3 regions of the Clostridium pabulibutyricum genome follow, and region 1 is predicted to be linked to each of the others. Evidence: riboswitches for the same ligand, from Rfam matches in the RefSeq annotation. Region 1 holds a riboswitch; each other region holds the start of a gene.

Region 1 (4,290 bases):
TAGCCTTATGGTAAGCAAGTCTGTCAGGGATATGGATTCTATAAAAGCAATACATCTTAATGATTCTATAACCTTTTATATATCTATTGCATTTAAGAAAAATCATTATATAACTTCTGTAGAAAGAAATATAGTTGATACAATACTTACTTCAAGTAAAAAGTTCAACAAAGTTTAAAACCAATTTGAAATATAGTTTTATTTCTTGTATAATACAACTATTTGTTAAAGAACTTCATGGAGGAATATGCTATGTTTTCAATGAATGGATTTGACAATAATATACTTCAGTTTATACAAAATCATATGAGAAGTTCAGTTATGGATGAAGCAATGATTGTTGTAACATCTCTTGGAAATCTAGGAATAATATGGATTGTAATTTCAGCATTTATTTTGATTAGAAAGAAAAACAAAACTGCGGTCATAGGGGTTTTATGTGCGATGCTTCTTGGAACTATTCTGGGACAGGAGATATTAAAGAATATAATACAAAGGCCAAGACCTTTCTTAGAATCCAGTGTAATTAACATGATTATTGAAAAACCAGTTTCATATTCTTTTCCTTCTGGACATACGACTGCAGCATTTGCGGCTGCAGGAATTTTGTCGAAGTATTTTAAGAAGTATTCTGTACTTTTTTTTACAATTGCTATTTTGATAGGATTCTCAAGATTATATTTATACGTACACTATCCTACTGATGTTATTGCAGGAGCAATTCTTGGATTAGTATGCAGCAGAATAGTGTACAATGGATTAAATAGGAATAAGGTAATTAAGAAGAGTTAGAGTTATTTTGAAAGATGAGCTGTATTGTTTAGAGTATATAAAACGGGAGCATGATCATCGCTGAAAACTAGCTCTGTTACAGAAGTATTTGTCAAAAACATATTGTGGTACATTCCCGGATCTAAATTAAAGATAGCCAAGATAGCTGCTTTTAATATACCTCCGTGGGCTACCACAAGTATTTTTTTGTATTTGTTTTTGGATACAATATCAATAAGTGCCTTTTTGATTCTATCACAAGCATTTTTTAAATGCATTTCTCCTTCATACAAAACAGCATCACCGGGATTTTTTTTCCATACTTCAAATTGTTCTTCATAGCTGTTTTCTATTTCATCTATGGTAAGGCCTTCCCAGAGGCCAAAATTTATTTCACGCAGGTCATTAACAATTATAGGTTTGGTTTCACTTTTGGCTGCAATTATTTCTGCAGTTTTCCTTGCACGTTTAAGCGGACTTGCATATACACAATCAAAATTTCCATTTAAGTATTCCGAGAGATGTTCAGCTTGCTTTATGCCTTCATCCGATAATTCGATGTCAGAGCATCCCTGAAATTTTCCAAGTTTATTCCATGGAGTTTGTCCATGTCTTATCAATAATAATTTTGTCTCCATATGTATACCTCCTAAATATTTAGCACCTATTAAATAGTAAAATATTTTAACATTTAAGTCAAACAGCGATGCTATAGACTTATTTTTAAAATGGATAAAAGATAATGAAAAATATTTTATTGACAAAATTAATTTGCGTGTGGTATTATTTAATTAATTTAATATGAAAATTCTTATCACGAGAGGTGGAGGGACTGGCCCAATGATGCCCGGCAACCTGATTTGCTTTCCATGGTGCCAATTCCAGCAGGTATTAAGTCACCTGAAAGATGAGAAACTTGAAGATACTTTCTTGTAACTCATTTCAAGAAGGTTTTTTATTTTATAAAAAGTTATGACCAAAATGGTTAAAACGAAAAAGAATTGATTGTATATTTTACGTAAAATAATAAGGAGGAAATTTATGAATATAAAGGTAAACGGAGAAGAGAAAACTATAAAAGACGGTGTAACAATTACTGAAATCTTGAAGATAGAAAATGTGGAAATGCCGGAGATGGTTTCTGTTCAGCTTAATGATGAATTTTTAGATAGAGATAAATTTGACGCTGTTGTTTTGAAAGAAAATGATAGGATAGACTTTTTGTATTTTATGGGGGGTGGAAGTTTTGGATTTTAGCGAAGATCAGATAGAAAGGTATTCGAGACACATAATATTGTCTGAAGTTGGAGTTGAGGGACAGGAAGAACTTTTAAATTCAAAGGTTCTAGTTATAGGAACCGGAGGACTTGGAGCGCCAGCAGCCATGTATCTTGCAGCGGCAGGAATTGGTACAATAGGGCTTGTAGACGGTGATGTGGTGGATCTTTCAAATCTTCAAAGACAGATAATACATCAGACAAAAGATGTAGGAAAACCAAAAGTACAGTCAGGAATGGAAACTATAAATGAACTCAATCCGGATGTAAATGTAGTAACTTATAATGAACTTGTGGATTCGAGTAATATTTTAGATATAATAAAGGATAAGGACTATGATTTTATAATAGATGGAACAGATAATTTTCCTTCAAAGTTTCTTATAAATGATGCGTGTGTACTTGCAAAAAAGCCTTTTTCTCATGGAGGCATAATAAGATTTCAGGGACAGCTTACGACTTATATACCAGATAATGGTACGCCATGCTATAGGTGTATATTCCAGTCACCGCCACCAGCAGGAGTTGTACCGACATGCAGGGAGGCGGGCGTTCTCGGAGTGATGGGCGGAGTTGTAGGAACACTTCAGGCAACCGAGGCTCTTAAATATTTACTCGGCCTTGGTGATAATCTTGCAGGATATCTTTTGACTTATAATGCACTTACAATGAATTTTAGAAAAATAAAAGTATCAAAAAATAAAAAATGCGGAATATGCAGTGAAAATCCTAAAATAAAGAACCTTATAGATTATGAACAGGCGGCTTGTGATTTGAAAAATGGTAATTTAAAAGGGTGATTGATTATGATTTATTTTGATAAAATTGAGTATAGTAAAATTATAAGACAGGCAAAAGAAGAATTCCCAAATGAGTGTTGTGGATATATTGGAGGACACAAAGACGAGAAAGGGGACGTATATATAGACAGGGTATATTCCTTAACCAATATGGATCACAGCAGTGAACATTTTTCAATGGATCCAAAGGAACAGTTTGCTGTTGTGAAGCTTATAAGAAGTGAAGGATTTGTTATGATTGGAAACTATCATTCACATCCATATTCACCTTCAAGGCCGTCAGAGGAAGACAAAAAACTTGCATTTGATCCGGGAATATTATATGGAATACTTTCTCTTCAAAAGAAAGAGCCTGTTTTTAACTTTTTCAAGGTTGACAAGGACAAAAATGTTGAAAAACTTGAATATAAATTTACTTAAAATAAAAATATAAGTTTGTTAAGGAGTGTGATATTTATGATAGATATAAGCCAGGATAATTATGATTCCATAGAATCTATAAAAGAAAAATCCAAACAGTATGCCGAAAAAAGCATAAATCCTGTCAGATTCAAGGCGTTTAGAGTATCCATGGGGTTGTATGAACAGAGAGAAAAAGAGACATATATGCTGAGGACTAGAATACCTGGAGGAGTTATAACATTAAAACAGTTTCAATGTATAAGCGACCTGGCAAAGAAATATGCAAATGGGAAAATAAAATTTACTTCGAGACAGGACATACAATTTCACGGTGTAAGCCTGGATTCAGCTTATCCTTTGATGGATGCACTTGTAAAAGTAGGAATAATAACAAAGGGAACAGGTGGAAACACTGTAAGAAATATCGAATGTTCACCACTTTCGGGAGTATCTATCGATGATGTATTTGATGTAACGCCATATATGAAAGCGGCTACAAACTATCTTATCAAGGATCCTACAACAATGAACATGCCTAGAAAATATAAAATAGCATTTTCAAACAGCCCTGAAGATACCGGTAATGCAGCTATGTCAGACCTTGGCTTTATTGCAAAGATAGTGGATGGGAAAAAGGGATTTGTGCTGTATGGAGCAGGTGGCTTTGGAGGAAATCCAAGAGTATCTATAAAACTTAGAGATTTTATAAATGCAGAGGATATATTGTACTATATACAGGCTATGAAAAATGTATTTGAAGCAGAGGGTGACAGGACTAACAAACACAAGGCACGAATAAGATATATACTTATGAGGCTCGGACAGGAAAAATTCATAGAGTTGTTTGAAAGTGAAGTGGAAAAACTCAAGAAAGAGGGCGGACTTGAAGTAAAAGTAAAGGAAGATGAGTTCATAGTCAACAAAACAGAACGGTTTGTGAAAAACGTGGAAATATCGAAAGAACTTGAAAATATACTTTTCCCTCAGAAACAGCCTGGATTTTATTCAGTTTATGTACATCCGCAAAGCGGGAATCTGGA
Region 2 (4,290 bases), on a different contig from region 1:
TTTAGCATGTCAAAATCCCCTGCAGTATCTCCATAACTATAGCTTTTTTCAAGATCTATATTATATTTTCTAACAAAATTTTCTATTGCAATCTTCTTGCTGGCGCTATCCCACATAGGCACTACTTCCCCTGTGTATACATTATTATCATCAATTATATATCTAGCTCCTACATAATCATCAAATCCATATTTCTTTGACATTTCCCTAACAAGTTCTATGGGACTGCCGGATATCGTTATTACCTTGTGTCCATTCTTTTTATGCCATTTTATTCTGTCCCTAGTATAAGTATATACCCTGTCACCTTTCTGTGCTATTACTCGTCTTGCTATAAATTCCACCTGCGACTTGTAAAGGCCCTTTATTGCTTCTATATAAATATCTGCCATCTTGAGCAGGTAATTATCATAATTTCCCTGTCTCTTATCCCATCTTTCATACTCCGGTTTTACTTCCTTGTACCATCTATCAGGAGGAATTATTTCATATTTCACCAACTTTTTAAATACTTCAGTCATAAGTCCCTCTCTATATAAAGTTCCATCTATATCAAAAAATGCTGCTATACTCATATGATGCCTCCTTACACAATATTATAATTTTACTTCAAAAGTTATTTATACCTATTCTAGCATAAATAACAACCCCAAGCAGTAAAATTAACATACTCCACTTGAGGCGATCTAAATTATCTATTAAGTTTTTTATATATAAAATTTCCAATACTCTGTATCAATTGAACAAGTACTATAAGTATGACTACCGTATATACCATGACATTGGTTTCAAACCTATAATATCCATACTTTAAAGCAACATCACCGAGTCCCCCTGCTCCAACCGTACCTGCCATGGCAGAACATCCTACAACAACTATGGTAGTAAGTGTTATTCCAAGTACTATCGAAGGAAGCGCCTCCTTGAACATTACTTTGAATATTATCTGAACATTGCTTGCGCCAAAAGACTTTGCAGCTTCTATTATGCCCGGATCTATTTCTTTAAGCGACGACTCAATTACTCTTGCTGCAAAAGGTGCTGAGGCTATTGTAATTGGTACTATAGCTGCAGTTGTTCCTATAGCTTTTCCTACAATAAGTCTTGTAAACGGAAAAATTGCTATCATAAGTATTATAAATGGAAAAGACCTTAATAAATTCACTATCACATCCAGTATTTGATATACAACCTTATTCGGTTTCAATCCATGTTCTTCCGTCACTATTAAAAATACCGCCGGAATACATCCTATAATAACAGCAAGAAAAGTTGATACTAAAACCATATAGAGAGTTTGTCCTATGGCTGGAGCAAGAACTTCCTGAAATATTTCACTAAATTGCATTATTTTCTACCTCCCATGCTACATTTTTTGATGAAAGATAATTACATATGACTTCTTTATCCTCATCATTTATGTTTATTACAAGACTTCCGAGTACATCGTCCCTGAACTTTTCAAGTTTCCCCCACACTATTGAAAATTTTATATTCAAATCTATTGCCATTGAACTTATAAGATTTCCCTGACTTATTTCCTTCGGAAAATATATTCTCAGGTTCAAACCTTCCCCCGGCAGCATATTGTCTGATCCAAGCAACTTTTTTAAATTTTTTTCAGGTTTTAAAAATATATCTTCTACATCGCCGAACTGTTTTATTTCTCCTTCATCTATAATTGCCACCTTGTTGCATATTTCCTTGATAACTTCCATTTGATGGGTAACAACAACTATTGTTATGTTCAATTTTTTATTTATATGTTTTAAAAGATCAAGTATTGACTTTGTAGTATTTGGGTCAAGTGCAGACGTAGCTTCGTCACACAAAAGTATATTCGGACTCAAGGCAAGAGCCCTTGCAATTGCAACTCTCTGTTTCTGTCCGCCACTTAATCTCCTTGGCATACTTTCTGCCTTGTCTTGTAGTCCAACTATATCAAGAAGCTCAGATACCCTTTCTTTTACCTTGTCCTTGCTCAATTTCCATACTTCAAGAGGAAGAGCTACATTATCAAATACATTTTTTCTGTTCAATAAATTAAAATTTTGAAATATCATTCCTAAATTCTTTCTAAAAGCTCTTATCTCTCTATTATCAAGTTCTTTTACTTCTTTATCCATTATCTTTATGCTGCCGGTGTCGTAAGTTTCAAGCCCGTTTAGGCACCTCAAAAGCGTTGATTTTCCAGCGCCACTATGTCCAACAATTCCAAAAATATCGCCTTTTTCTATATGCAGACTTACATCTTTAAGCACATATTTATTTCCAAATTTTTTTCCTACATTATTAATATCTATCAAAACTTACTTTCCTCCAATACTTAGTGTAAAAAACAAAAATCTGAGGAAAACCTCAGATAATCAGCAAAATAATCTTATCTCTCAGCCTCCGCTGCAGGAATTAGCACCATTATACGGTAAGTGCACTGGTTGCCGGGTTTCAAAGGGCCTGATCCCTCCACCTCTCTAAATAAGTTCAAGTTGTATTAAATTCACGGAATTTATTATATCAATTAGTAATTATTATGTCAATAGATGTCTCTTTGCTTTACAGATTGACACCTTAAATAAAAAATGCTACTATATAGGATAGATAAATTGATAATGGATTTCAATGTAAATTGATAAGAGGAGTTGGCAATTATGAGCATTTGTGATTTGAAGCCAGGTCAGAAGGCTTTTATAACGGATATAAAAGGTGATGAAAAACTCGTCAAAAGACTTTTTGCTCTTGGCTGTATTGAAGGAACAGAGATAACACTTAAAACTTTTGCCCCCCTTGGAGATCCACTTATCATAGACTTAAGAGGATTTAGTTTGGCCATACGGAAAAACGATGCAAAAAATATTCTTGTTCAATGCTAGTTCCAAGTGAACAAATAAATTCTTATATTTTATTTTGCCATAATTATGCTATAAGTATGGTATTTTTTAATGCAATTAAATCAAAGTAAATGTTTGGAGGAACTAAATGATTACAGCAGCTTTACTAGGCAATCCTAATGTAGGAAAAACATCTCTTTTCAACAACCTAACTGGATCTGACCAATATGTTGGTAATTGGCCTGGAGTAACAGTTGAAAAAAAAGAAGGATATTTTAACCAGATGAAAATTGTGGATCTCCCTGGAATATATGCCATGGACACATATTCAAATGAAGAAAAAGTCTCAAGGGATTTTCTTCAAAACAATAATGCCGATGTAATAATAAATATAGTTGATGCCTCAAACCTCAACAGGAATTTATACCTTACAACCCAGTTAAAACATTTTAATAAACCTATAATACTTGTTTTTAATATGATGGACATAGCATCTCAAAACGGTATACAAATAAATTTTGAAAAGATAGAAAAAGAACTTGGTGTTATAGCTATTCCAATAGTCGCTGCAAAAGGCAAAGGCGTGGACAACCTTATTGAGATACTGGAAAGCAGTCAATTTTTACATATCCCCCCTGATAAAAACAGTTTTAATTTTGAAGACGAAAAGGAGGCTTATTCCTTCATAAATAATATACTTGCCAAATGCGTAGTCGAAACCAAAAACATTTCTATATCATATACTGAAAAAATAGATAAAATAGTTTTGAACAAATTTGCAGCCTATCCTGTATTTTTATTTGCATTATTTTTAATATTCAAGTTTACTTTCAACTGGGTAGGACAGCCTGTTGCAGATATATTCAGCAACTATTTGTCAAATTCCATAACTCCGTACCTCAAAGAACTTCTTTCATCTGCAAGCCCATGGTTCACCTCCCTTCTAGTAGATGGTATAATTTCAGGTGTAGGATCAATCCTTGTTTTTTTTCCTATAATCTTCTGTCTTTTTCTAGGAATATCATTTCTTGAAGACAGCGGCTATATGGCAAGAGGCGCTCTTATAATGGACAAACTTATGAGAAAAATGGGACTCTCCGGAAAAGCCTTTATACCGCTTATTGTAGGCTTTGGATGTTCAGTCCCGGGAATAATGTCTTCAAGAACTCTTGAAAGCGAAAAGGATAGAAAATTAACAGCCCTTTTGATACCGCTCATGTCCTGTAATGCACGTTTGCCAATATATGCACTGTTTGCATCCGCTTTTTTCAAAGGCAAGGAAACCGAGGTGGTTTTTTCATTATATATACTTGGAATAATCCTGGCATTTGTAATAGGCCTTTTATTTAAAAATACAATATTCAAGAAGGATGAAGAACCTTTTTTAATAGAACTTCCCAAGTACAATGTCCCTAATTTAAAAAATCTAATCACACACACATGGGAGAAAGCCAAAGGTTTT
Region 3 (4,290 bases), on a different contig from region 1:
TATAATCTATGACATTTGTTTTATTCATGACATCTATATTTTTAGTATCCAGAACCTTGGAAGCAATTACAGGCTTAATATTTTCTCCATTTATTTTTATGCTTCTTCTTCCCCGTGTGACATACTTTCCTTCCGAATTTTTCAATATGGTTAACCCCATTTTTTCCATTTTAGACGTAACTTCATTTAATTTTTTAGCTACTGTATAAACGAGGTCTTCTCTCACAACTCCATTAAATTCATCTCTAACATAATCTACAAAAGACTCTGGAGTTTCATCTTCGTTTATATATGCATTAAGTGCATTTATTCCTGCTGCAAGACATCCGCTTCTTTTTATATTTGCTTTTTCCAGTATTAAAATCTTAGGTTTTTCAGGTGAATTTGCAGCCTCAAGAGCCGCAAAACACCCGGCTGCACCTCCACCTATTATTAAAATATCCGTAGAAACTTCTACAAGATCAAGTTTCACAAAAGCACCCCCTGTAAATAATTAACTATTTTCTTAACACATTCATCCGCAGTATTTAAATTAGTATCTATTACAATTTCAGGATTTTCCGGAAGTTCATAAACAGCACTTATACCTGTAAATTCGTTTATTTCACCTTTTACCGCCTTTTTGTAAAGCCCCTTTGGATCACGCTTTTTACACACTTCAACTGGACAACTTACATAAACTTCAATAAAATCCTTCAAAATAAGATTTCTAACCTTATTCCTATCTCTCTTAAATGGTGATACAAAGGTTGCAATTACAACTACTCCACAATCCACAAAAAGTTTGCAGAGTTCGGAAATTCTTCTTATATTTTCACTCCTGTCACCCTCCGAAAATCCAAGATCCGAATTAAGCCCGTGACGCACGTTATCTCCATCTAAAACATAGGTGAGTTTTCCCATACTGTACAGTTCTTTTTCAAGTAGTGCTGCAACTGTAGATTTTCCCGAACCTGACAAACCTGTAAACCATATAAGCTTTCCTTTTTGTCCAAGCAGATTTTCTCTCATTTTTCTATCTACAAACATTTTATGCCAAACTATATTATTTTCCATAACCACCCTCCCTTGTTTCATAAGCGATTCAATCTTTAATATAATTTATTACGACCATTTTCCGAAATGAAAAATGGTCGTAATAAATTTGAAAATAAATTTTTGCAATCCATCTTTCTTATCTTCCAGAAAAATCATTCCGTAGGAATTAACACCGATACACTCACATAAAAGTGCCGGTTGTCGGGTTTCACAGGGCCAGTCCCTCAACCTCTCTTGATAAGAATATATTATAATTTTAGATAAAAAAACTTCCGCCTCATACAGAGGCGGAAGTTTTTCCGCGGTTCCACTCTGTTTACTGTATCTTCAAGATACAATAACTCAAAATACATTATTCTACTGTTTTAACGTACAGCATCCGCATAAACCTACTTAATTTCAATTACAGAACTCATAAGCGCATTTTCCACTACTTAATCCTGAAATCTGTCTCAGCTAAAAGATTTCTCTCTTTAGGACTCCATAGTATACTTCTCTCAATCACAGTTTTGGTCTTATTTAATTTTGAACTTATTATACTTTTTAAATTATGGCTTGTCAAGAAATAAATTCAATTAATTATATAAAATAACTTTTATACATAAATTTGTTTTATGGATTATTGCATACATCAACCCACTCCCCATACACAAGTTTATACATTTTTAACGGCGAAATCTTAAGGGCATAATCTTTCGATCCTGCTGCTGGATAAACATATTCAAAGTCTTTTATAGAAAGATCCAAGTAAATTTTTACAGCATTTTTCAACCCAAACGGACAAAGTCCTCCTACTGGATGCCCTATTTCCTTCAAAACCATTTCACTTTCAAGCATTTTTGCCTTCACTTTAAAAGTATCTTTAAATTTTCTATTATTTACTTTTAGATCTCCGCGTACAACAACAAGTATATTCCGATCCTTCAGCTTGAAAGCCAGAGTCTTTGCTATGTACTTTGGCTCTGTATGTATCGTCTCTGCCGCCTGCTCAACAGTAGCTCCGCTATCATCTAGTTTAAAAACCGGATTTTTCAAACCTTTATCCTCAAAATATTTAATCACATTTTCCACACTCATAAGCACCATTTTCCTTTCTGATTAAAATATTAAAAACCTTCCTGCAGATAAATTCAGGAAGGTTTGAAATCATATCTCTTTTATTTCTCATCTTTCAGGTTTCACCTGCTGGAATTGGCACCGTTGAATATAAACTATTCAGGTTGCCGGGCATCATAGGGCCAGTCCCTCAGCCACTCTTGATAAGAGCGTATTAAATTTTAAAATTTGTTAAACAATTTTAGTATAAATTTTTGAAGTTGATTTGTCAATATGCTTAATTCTATATCAAATACTCCTTCATTGATCTATAATCTATTTTTTCACCTGATTTTTCTATTTTTACACAAAGCGCATACACTTTCGCAGTATCAAGGCACGTAAAGAGCACTCTATCGTGTACTAAAGAAACATATCTTAGCTTAAATCCATATGTTTCCCCATTGTACCCGGTGGTTACAGTATTTATTACAATATCTATCTTTTTATCGCGTATTTTATCAAGTGCATCTTCTATATCAAGCTCACTGCAGGCTACCTTATTGTCATTTAGAAATTCCCACGTTCCACGTGATGCGTATATAGAAAATCCAAGTGCCTTATATGTCCTGCTTATCTCAAGTACATCTTTCTTATCCCTGTCGTTTACCGATATATAAATGTTTCCTCCCGTATAAACCTTCACACCTGCTGCCTTGAATGCCTTATACATTGCTTTTTCTTTATTGAAATCAACTCCAAGAACTTCTCCCGTTGATTTCATTTCAGGTGCAAGAGCTGGATCAACTCCTGGAAGTTTTTTATTTGAAAATACAGGCATCTTCACTGCATGTATTTTATTGTATTTATACATATCCCTCTTATACCCAAACTCTCTTATACTTTTCCCAAGCATTACAGAGACTGCTATTTTTATCATCGGTATGTCTGTAACCTTACTGAGAATAGGCACTGTTCTGGATGCTCTCGGATTAACCTCGATTACATAAATTTTACTTCCATCAAACGCATATTGAACATTTAAAAGTCCAACAACATTCAATCCTCTTGCTATTTTCAATGTATATTCCTCTATTTTTTCAAGCACTTCATCCGGCAGGCTTACAGTAGGATACATTGCTATGCTGTCTCCTGAATGCACCCCTGTTTTTTCAACATGTTCCATTACTCCTGGAATTATAATGTCTACCCCGTCGGATATTGCATCAACTTCAATTTCTTTTCCAACTATATATTTATCTACAAGTACAGGGTACTCTTTTGAAAGATTTACTGCCTCATTTAAATACTTTGACAGTTCAGCATCACTGTAAACAACTTTCATGGCCCTTCCACCTATAACGTAAGAAGGCCTTACAATTACAGGATATCCTATTTTTTCAACGAGATTTCTAGCTTCTTCGATGCTTGACACAGAGCCTCCAATAGGAGAATCTATGTCAAGTTTTTCAAGCAGCACTCTAAATTTCTCCCTGTCTTCAGCAAAATCTATTGATTCAAAAGATGTTCCAAGAATATTTATTCCTCTGTCATTAAGTTTTTTTGCAAGATTCAATGCAGTTTGGCCTCCAAATTGAACAATTACGCCATATACATTTTCTTCATTTATGACATTCATCACATCATCTATATAAAGAGGTTCAAAATAAAGCTTGTCTGAAACATCAAAATCCGTACTTACCGTTTCAGGGTTGTTGTTTATTATAATCGCTTCAAGTCCGGCATCTTTTATTGCCCATACACCATTTACACAACAATAATCAAATTCTATGCCCTGCCCAATTCTTATAGGTCCTGAACCTATGACAAGTACTTTCTTGTTGTTTGAAACCACATTATCACTTTCAAGGTCATAACATGAATAATAATAAGAAGTTTTCGCCTCGAATTCACCGCTGCATGTATCTACCATCTTGTATACTGATTTTATGCCGTTTATATCTCTAAGTTTTTTCAAATCACACAATTTCATTCCTATAAGTTCGCATATATACTCGTCTGTAAATCCCATTATTTCAGCCTGACTTATTGTCTCTGCATTCGGAACATTTGCTGTCAGCTTGTTTTCCATATCAACTATATTCTTTATTCTATATACAAACCATTTGTCTATACTCGTTATTCTGTTAATTTCCTCTGCATCAATTCCTCTTCTAAGTGCCTCTGCAAGAGCAAACAACCTATCATCATCATGCT

The links. A riboswitch is a leader RNA that binds a small molecule or an ion and turns the genes downstream of it on or off. The one in region 1 is predicted to bind S-adenosylmethionine.
Region 2: another riboswitch for S-adenosylmethionine. It lies ahead of AC4CVH_RS13275 (methionine ABC transporter ATP-binding protein); the one in region 1 lies ahead of thiS (sulfur carrier protein ThiS).
Region 3: another riboswitch for S-adenosylmethionine. It lies ahead of AC4CVH_RS04655 (YbaK/EbsC family protein); the one in region 1 lies ahead of thiS (sulfur carrier protein ThiS).

The regions. Positions count from the first base shown of each region.
Region 1 is NZ_JBZAYZ010000008.1:73,214-77,503, reverse strand. Features, by position in the region: gene AC4CVH_RS10020 (LysR family transcriptional regulator) at 1-178, shown strand, start outside; gene AC4CVH_RS10015 (phosphatase PAP2 family protein) at 253-792, shown strand; gene AC4CVH_RS10010 (histidine phosphatase family protein) at 795-1,409, opposite strand; SAM riboswitch class I at 1,580-1,685, shown strand; gene thiS (sulfur carrier protein ThiS) at 1,813-2,028, shown strand; gene AC4CVH_RS10000 (HesA/MoeB/ThiF family protein) at 2,018-2,848, shown strand; gene AC4CVH_RS09995 (M67 family metallopeptidase) at 2,855-3,268, shown strand; gene AC4CVH_RS09990 (ferredoxin-like domain-containing protein) at 3,305-4,290, shown strand, end outside.
Region 2 is NZ_JBZAYZ010000014.1:6,014-10,303, reverse strand. Features, by position in the region: gene AC4CVH_RS13285 (HAD-IB family hydrolase) at 1-575, opposite strand, end outside; gene AC4CVH_RS13280 (methionine ABC transporter permease) at 692-1,348, opposite strand; gene AC4CVH_RS13275 (methionine ABC transporter ATP-binding protein) at 1,338-2,306, opposite strand; SAM riboswitch class I at 2,378-2,482, opposite strand; gene AC4CVH_RS13270 (FeoA family protein) at 2,649-2,870, shown strand; gene feoB (ferrous iron transport protein B) at 2,977-4,290, shown strand, end outside.
Region 3 is NZ_JBZAYZ010000002.1:274,731-279,020, forward strand. Features, by position in the region: gene AC4CVH_RS04645 (adenylyl-sulfate reductase subunit alpha) at 1-472, opposite strand, end outside; gene cysC (adenylyl-sulfate kinase) at 469-1,056, opposite strand; SAM riboswitch class I at 1,172-1,282, opposite strand; T-box leader at 1,319-1,552, opposite strand; gene AC4CVH_RS04655 (YbaK/EbsC family protein) at 1,651-2,115, opposite strand; SAM riboswitch class I at 2,200-2,304, opposite strand; gene carB (carbamoyl-phosphate synthase large subunit) at 2,378-4,290, opposite strand, start outside.